One region of the Lysinibacillus sp. GW247-5R2A genome, then DNA from elsewhere that is predicted to be linked to it. Evidence: a T-box and tRNA genes for the amino acid it is inferred to sense, from the RefSeq annotation. Region 1 holds a T-box; the other holds one or more tRNA genes.
The links. A T-box is a leader RNA that pairs with one kind of tRNA and senses whether it is charged. The one in region 1 lies ahead of serS (serine--tRNA ligase), so its partner is inferred to be a tRNA-Ser.

Region 1 (4,219 bases):
TTCGTTTATGCTGAGAGAACATACGATGCACAGCCGGATACCCTGGGTTTTCCAATGCAAAGCATGTATCATCACTAAAAAGACGTAAAATCATAGGCAGAAGCTGCTCCGTACCAGAGCCAACGACAATTTGCTCTGGGTTGCAGACGACTCCACGTGATTGATATAAATAATTCGCAATTTCAGTTCGCAAAGAAAGCTCCCCTTGAGGTTCCCCTGTTAATAATAATTTCTTTGAGGTTTCATCAAACAGCTCCTTTGCATATTTTCTCCAGATCTGAAATGGGAAAGCATCGATATCAATAGAACCAGGATTAAAATCTATTTTGTATGATTTTTTTTTAGGCTGCTCATTGAATGGGATGACCGTGTCCTGCTGGATATAGGGTAGTTCATCTATTTCTTCTATAAAATAACCTACCCGAGATTTGGACATAATATAGCCTTCTGCAAGAAGCTGTGCATAGGCAATTTCAATCGTTGTTTGAGAAATATTCAAAAAATCGGCTAATTTTCTTTTTGATGGTAATTTTTCACCTACTGCTATTTTTTTGGAAATGATAGCCTCTTTAATGCCGTTGTAAAGCTGATCATATAGCGGTTTATCGCCATTCCGTTCAAGCTGAAATAAAAGCATATCCATATGCTAAAAACCCCCTGACCCTATGAATTTTTAAAAAACTGGATATTTTTATATGGTCAATTTCTATTATACTAAATTTCATCATAAAGGTGGAGGTTAGACAATGAAACAGACAGGTACAAATTTGGTGAAGCGTGGTATGGCTGAGATGCAAAAAGGCGGCGTCATTATGGATGTGATTAATGCTGAGCAAGCGAAAATTGCAGAGGCGGCAGGCGCAGTAGCAGTAATGGCATTAGAAAGAGTACCTTCCGATATCCGCAAAGCAGGAGGTGTTGCTCGTATGGCAGATCCTCGTATTGTAGAGGAAGTACTAGGAGCAGTCTCCATTCCTGTGATGGCAAAAGCTCGTATTGGTCATATTGTAGAAGCTCGCGTTTTAGAAGCAATGGGGGTTGATTATATTGATGAAAGTGAAGTGCTCACACCAGCAGATGAAGAGTATCACTTATTAAAAAGTGATTATACCGTACCATTTGTGTGTGGCTGTCGTGATCTAGGCGAAGCAACCCGTCGTATTGGTGAAGGAGCAGCTATGCTACGAACAAAAGGTGAACCAGGAACAGGGAATATAGTGGAAGCAGTTCGACATATTCGTAAAGTAAATGCCCAAGTTCGTAAAGTAGTAGGTATGACAGAGGATGAATTAATGACAGAGGCAAAATTACTAGGAGCCCCTTTTGAATTATTAAGAGAGATCAAACATCTTGGTCGTTTACCAGTTGTTAACTTTGCAGCCGGAGGTGTGGCTACACCGGCTGATGCGGCTTTAATGATGGAGCTTGGGGCTGATGGTGTTTTTGTTGGTTCGGGTATCTTCAAATCCGATAATCCTGAAAAATTTGCACATGCGATTGTGGAAGCAACAACGCATTACAAGGATTATAAGCTCATTGCTGAGCTATCAAAGGAACTCGGCGTACCAATGAAGGGTATTGATATTGCCCAACTTGGACAACATGAGCGCATGCAAGAGCGAGGCTGGTAGGATGAAACGAATTGGCGTTTTAGCCTTACAAGGGGCGGTACGAGAGCATGTTCATATGCTAGAAAACCTTGGCTGTGAAGCTGTTGAAGTAAAACAGAAGCAGGATTTGATAGAACTAGATGGACTTGTATTACCTGGTGGCGAGAGCACGACTATGAGAAAGCTATTGTATCGTTCTGACCTATTAGAGCCTATACGAGAGCTAGCGCAACATGGCTTGCCCATGTTTGGGACATGTGCAGGATTAATTTTAATGGCCAATACTTTAATAAATGATGAACCACATTTAGCAGTTATGGATGTGACAGTTGCGAGAAATTCATATGGACGCCAGGTTGACAGCTTTGAAGTAAAGCTCGATATCCTTAAAATAGGTGAGGCAATTCCAGCAGTTTTTATTCGGGCACCTCATATGGAGACAGTTGGAAAAGATGTTGAAATTCTCGCAGAGCATGAAGGTAAAATTATTTTAGCACGGGATGGACATTTATTAGGTTGTTCATTTCATCCCGAATTAACATCAGACACACGTATTCTTGAATATTTTGTAGCATCTATGGTATGACTTGCAAAATTTGTTTTCATATAGTACAGTATGGTTAAAATTTAATTAACTGAACACGATGATGGGAAGTAGTAGCAAGCACGTTTTTTTTAGAGAGTCAGCGGTTGGTGGAAGCTGATAAAGGCACTTGTGAATCCGTCCTGGAGTTGCACAGTCGAAGTCAATGAAGTAGGCTGCTGCCGGCTGGAATGCCGTTATAAAATAAGTGGATTAGACATTGTGTCTAATCAATTAGGGTGGCAACGCGGGTAGCTCTCGTCCCTTTATGGGATGGGGGCTTTTTTGTGTTTTTCTTGATTCAGCCAAATGCTGCCCCTCTACAGGTCTATCTATTGATGTTCAAATGACCACTGAATCAAGCTAAAGAAACAAGATGCAACAATTCCCCATCATTAAGAAACTACTGGAGGTATGATCGATGTTAGATATTAAACGCGTGCGCGATAATTTCGCCGAAATTAAAGAGATGCTATTAACACGTAATGAAGATTTAGGGAATTTAGATGACTTTGAAAATTTAGATGCAAAGCGTCGTGAGCTAATTGCTAAAACGGAAGAACTGAAGGCAGAACGAAATAAAGTATCTGAGCAAATTTCTGTTATGAAGCGCAACAAAGAAAATGCAGATGAAGTGATTGCTCGTATGCGTCAAGTGGGCGATGAAATTAAAGAACTTGATATTCAATTAAATGAGGTGGAAGATCGCTTTAAAGATATGATGATGCGCCTGCCGAACGTTCCTCATGAATCTGTACCAGTGGGTACGACAGAAGATGACAATGTTGAGGAATATACATGGGGTGAAATTCCGGCATTTGATTTTGATATTAAAGCACACTGGGATTTAGCTACAGATCTAAAAATTGTGGACTTCGAACGTGGTGCCAAAGTAACTGGTAGTCGATTCTTATTCTACCGTGGTCTTGGGGCCCGCTTAGAACGTGCGTTGATGACATTTATGATGGATTTACATGCAGAAGAGCATGGCTATGAGGAAATGCTGCCACCTGTGATTGTAAATCGCGATAGCTTAACAGGTACTGGACAGTTACCTAAGTTTGAGGAAGATGTATTTAAATTGGAGGAAACAGATTATTTCATGATTCCAACAGCGGAAGTACCAGTAACAAACTTCTACCGTGATGAAATTTTAACTGCTGAAGCTTTACCACAAGGTTTTGCTGCATACAGTGCATGTTTCCGTTCAGAAGCGGGCTCTGCAGGTCGTGATACACGTGGTTTAATCCGTCAGCACCAATTTAACAAAGTGGAATTAGTTCGTTTTGTAAAACCTGAGGAGTCATATGAGCAGTTAGAGCTGTTAACGGGTCATGCTGAAAAGGTACTACAATTACTAGGCTTACCATATCGTAAATTAAAAATGTGTACAGCCGATTTAGGCTTTACTGCTGCGAAAAAATATGATTTAGAAGTTTGGATTCCAGCACAAAATATGTACCGTGAAATTTCTTCTTGTTCAAACTTTGAGGACTTCCAAGCACGACGCGCAAATATTCGCTTCCGTCGTGACCCAAATGCAAAACCAGAATATGTCCACACATTAAACGGTTCAGGACTTGCGATTGGTCGTACAGTTGCCGCTCTACTAGAAAACTATCAACAAGCTGATGGAAGCGTAGTAATTCCTGAAGTTTTAAGACCATATATGGGTGGCAAAGAAGTAATTGCCCCAAAATAAACAACTGATCAAGGCTATTTTAGATGAACCTTTACACGGTAATCTAAAATAGCCTTTTTTCAATTCCAAAATTGATAGCTCTCATAATTTTTGAAAATTCGTTATAATGGGTAATATTCATGGGGACAAGGGGGAGAAATTCATGGATTTACAGCAATTTGCTCAGGCTTTAAAAGAATTCGACAATGTCTTAATTACTGACGATAAAGGCTGTGCAATATTTTATGATTTAGCAGATTTAAATATATTAATGGAAATCGGCTTAACACCAGATGAATTTTTTCACAGTACTGTAACTGATAATTATCAAAATTTATCACCTGA
Region 2 (4,219 bases), on a different contig from region 1:
AAGTAGCGAGGGGCATAGTATTCAAACTCAGAGTTGGTGTAATCGACAACACCTAAGTTTGCGAGATTAATCATGGCAGCTAATATCGTTCTGCGTACACGCTGTTCTATGGCTTTACTTTCCTTCAAAATGTCATCAGGTGTTGCCTTTGTTACAGCAGCGATTTCTTCATAAAGCTCCTTTAGTGGAGGGAGGGGTGCAATCTTATGCTGATGGGCAAGTAAAGTTTCGATAATAGCTATAATATCCTCGCTCCCAATCTCACCGACAATACCCATATCATTTAATATAGACTGAATATGGTCTCGTGAAGTTGCTTTATTTGCCTTTTGCTCACTTAATTCAATATTTGTAAGTGATTGACGAATAACTAACAGTGAATTTTTTAGCCGAAATTGTTCTGTAGTTTTTTTCAAAACATTTTCAACCTCAATGCGATTAATCGGTTTATGAATGAAGAAATCTATTCCTTGCTCATAAGCCTCACCAACCATTTCTTTATTCACAACCTGAGAAATCATTATAAATTGACCCTCAAAGCGATTTTGAATAAGATGCTCGACTGTGGCTATGCCATCAAGCTTTGGCATCAGTAAATCGATTAGTACAATCTCAGGCTGGGTCATTAAAATTTGTGGTATGGCATCCTCTCCATTACGAGCTTCGCCAATCACTGTACCTAACCCACTATCTTCAATAATTTGTTTTAACATGACACGACTTGCGCGATCGTCGTCTACAATAAAATACCTCATTTAAGTCTCTCCCGTTTGAATAGTTTGCGTAGGAATTATGATTTTAAACGTTGTGTATTGATTGTTTGATTCAACGGTTATGGAGCCTTTTAATTTTTCTATTAGTTCAGCAACATGTGAAAGGCCAATGCCAGTAGCTGCGACACCTTCTACATTATATTTTGTAGTAAATCCAGGTTCGAAAATAATAGAAAAATCATTCTGTGAAATTCCCTTTCCATTATCACATATTGTTACTACAGTATTATCCTCTTGTCGTTGAATAGCAATAGAAATGATACCTTGTTGTTCGATAGCCTCCACTGCATTGGCAGTTAGATTATTTAAAAGCGCAAGCAGTGCAATATGTTCCTTTGTTTGAAAATCGAAGTCTATACTTGTTTCAAATTGTATATTCTTCCCTAGTAATTCAGCGTACTTACTATTGCCGTCATTAATATAATGTAATAATTCTGATAATATAAAAGGCCCGAAGCTTCTCTCACCAACAATCTTTGAAATGCCTGCATAGATGCGTTGTGAATCCTTTTTCACTTCATGAATTTCCTGGGCAATATGAAGAGCTTGCAAGCTTTCCGCTCGATATCCTTGAGCTTTTAATTGCCGATATAATTCAAAACCGCTAGCTGTTATGGTTTCAATATGGTTCATGGATTTTTTTAAATACAGAGTCTCAACGTAGAGGTCAGATCCAATATTCAGCATCTCTTGTACACGTTTTTTTTGTTCGGCGATCAATATAGAGCTATAAATACCAACTACAAAAAAGCTACGTAATAAGGCCACTGCTAATAGGATCAAAAGGTCGTGAAGAAATAAAAATGTATAAGTTTGTACAAAAAATCGGAAAATCTGTTCGGCTAAGTTACTAATGACCTCACTAAAAGCGACGAGTAAACCAAGCTTTAGTGGTTTTTCTCTATATGTTTGAACATCTAAAATTTGTAGGCATATAGCAAACAATACATAAAATAATCCTGCTGGTAAATGGTTAAATATGCTCTCTAATACTGAAATATCGTGTAAATAGGAATTAAAAACACGAAAAATGATTGTCACTATACTTGTAGCAAACCCAGCTAAAATAATGGGAGTGGGTTTAATTAATGTGCATAAGAAAAAGATAATGGTGCCTAAACCAAAGCGAAAAGTCGTATTGGCAAACGGCATAATTTTAATTTCACTACCAATTGCGGTCAAAACAGCAATCAAAATAACCCAAGTGAGGGAAGTGCGAGCTATATTTCTTTTCGATGGCAATATGACAACCTCCCATAAGCGATATAATAAAAAAATACCACAACCGAGACGGAAGTGGTATTTAACAAGTCATACATACAATTTTGGCAAAAAAAAACGGCTACATTCGTAGTCGGAAATTAAAAACTGGAGGAGGTAGAGGGATTCGAACCCCCGCGCGGTGTTACCCGCCTGTCGGTTTTCAAGACCGATCCCTTCAGCCAGACTTGGGTATACCTCCATGTTATACTGCTTTGCTGTCTTTCGACAAAAATAAATTTATCATAACTTAAAACTCAAGTCAATAATTTTTTCGAAAAAAATATCAAGATGGGAAAAATACAAGGGTAATAAATAATTTGTGCATTAAGTTGCAATTTATACAAACAGTAAGTATACTAGTTATTGCCGTGCTAGGTGGGAAGGTAGCGGTGTCCTGTAACTCGCAATCCGCTCTAGCGAGACTGAATTCCTTTTTCGAGGCTGTCCGTATTGTTTGGTCTGCCTTCTGCACGTAGTGTTGACGATTGGGTCCTGCGCAATGGATACCCATGAACCATGTCAGGTCCGGAAGGAAGCAGCATTAAGTGGTCATATCCATGTGCCGCGGGGTTGCCTAATCTGAGCTAACGACAGGAGTAACGCTTATGTGCGGCTGTCAAGGAAAGGTGCACGGCATTAAATTGCCAACTCAAAGCATCCGTCTACTATAAGGCGGATGCTTTTTTTATTTTTATTTAGTAACTTCATTTTATATATAAGGCAGCAAATGCTATAATTAAGACTATTCTATTTACTGGAGAAGGAGAGAGAAAAACAGTGACGTATCAAGCATTTTACCGTGTGTATCGGCCGCAATCTTTTCGAGAGATGTCCGGTCAAGCGCATGTCAAAAGAACGCTACAAAATGCTCTCCTAGCGAATAAAACGACGCATGCTTACCTTTTTTCTGGTCCACGTGGTACAGGGAAGACAAGTACAGCTAAAATTTTTGCAAAAGCTTTAAATTGTGAACATGCGCCTGCAAAGGAGCCCTGTAACGAATGTGCTACATGTCTAAGTATTACGGACGGTTCGCATCCTGATGTCATTGAATTTGACGCAGCTTCAAATTCACGTGTTGAAGAGATTAGAGATATTATAGAAAAAGTTCGTTTTGCTCCCGCAAGCAGCAGATACAAGGTGTACATTATTGATGAAGTGCATATGCTCTCTACAAGTGCTTTTAACGCTCTTTTGAAAACTTTAGAAGAGCCGCCTCCTCATGCAGTATTTATTTTAGCAACAACCGAGCCTCATAAATTGCCTGCAACAATTATTTCTCGTTGTCAGCGCTTTGATTTCAAACGACTTTCTACCAATGATATTATTGAACGTATGAAAGTTGTCTTAGAAGATATTGAGCTGCCGTATGAGGAGCAAGGCTTAAAGGTAATAGCGCAATCTGCTGCTGGGGGAATGCGTGATGCTTTAAGTTTATTGGACCAAGTAGTATCTTTCAGCGGAGAGAAGCTAAAGCTTGAGGATACATTATTAGTTACCGGTTCAATAAGTCAGGATGTTTTTTATGATTTAGCCGAGGCACTCAAAGCAAAAGATGTTGCACAAATGCTTGCCCTATTAGAGCAACTAATTGCTGATGGTAAAGATCCACTGCGTCTTTCAGAAGATTTAATAACATTTTTCCGTGATTTATTATTACTTCAAACAAGTGATGATTTAGCTGAATTATTAGAGCTTGTGTCACCCGAGGAACGTGTATTATCCTTGGCGCATGAATTTGCACCGAATATGCTTTATGGCTATATCGATATACTTGCGAAAACTCAGCAAGAAATGCGCTTTTCTCACCATACGAAAATCTATTTAGAAACGGCATTACTTAAAATGGTACACTTTTCGGGAGGGAGCACTAATCAAGCGGTAACTACAACGAGCGATACGGCTATTAGCCCTGATCTCGCTCAAAAAATTGTAGCGCTTGAGCAGATGGTTCAACAATTATCTGTGCAATTACAATCAGGTGCTCCTGTGCAAGCATCGCAAACACCAAAAGAGCAAAGACCACGTGCTAAAAATCCAAACGGCTATAAGGCTCCGACAGGTCGTATTCAAGAGGTACTAAAAGACGCTACAAAGCAAGATGTTCAACGTATAAAATCGATTTGGGCACAAGCACTAAATCAATTGCAAAAATCTCAATCTGCGCTTTTAGCTGAAGCTGA

Region 2: it has a tRNA-Ser gene. The T-box ahead of serS (serine--tRNA ligase) is inferred to sense a tRNA for this amino acid. The anticodon was not compared.

The regions. Positions count from the first base shown of each region.
Region 1 covers NZ_JBWKZL010000023.1:15,185-19,403, reverse strand. Annotated here, with positions in the region: gene pdxR (MocR-like pyridoxine biosynthesis transcription factor PdxR) at 1-643, opposite strand, end outside; gene pdxS (pyridoxal 5'-phosphate synthase lyase subunit PdxS) at 747-1,631, shown strand; gene pdxT (pyridoxal 5'-phosphate synthase glutaminase subunit PdxT) at 1,633-2,196, shown strand; T-box leader at 2,246-2,462, shown strand; gene serS (serine--tRNA ligase) at 2,615-3,895, shown strand; gene AC07YC_RS22390 (sigma 54-interacting transcriptional regulator) at 4,038-4,219, shown strand, end outside.
Region 2 covers NZ_JBWKZL010000025.1:2,126-6,344, reverse strand. Annotated here, with positions in the region: gene AC07YC_RS22605 (response regulator) at 1-755, opposite strand, end outside; gene AC07YC_RS22600 (ATP-binding protein) at 756-2,015, opposite strand; tRNA gene AC07YC_RS22595 (tRNA-Ser) at 2,143-2,235, opposite strand; RNA gene ffs (signal recognition particle sRNA large type) at 2,403-2,670, shown strand; gene dnaX (DNA polymerase III subunit gamma/tau) at 2,814-4,219, shown strand, end outside.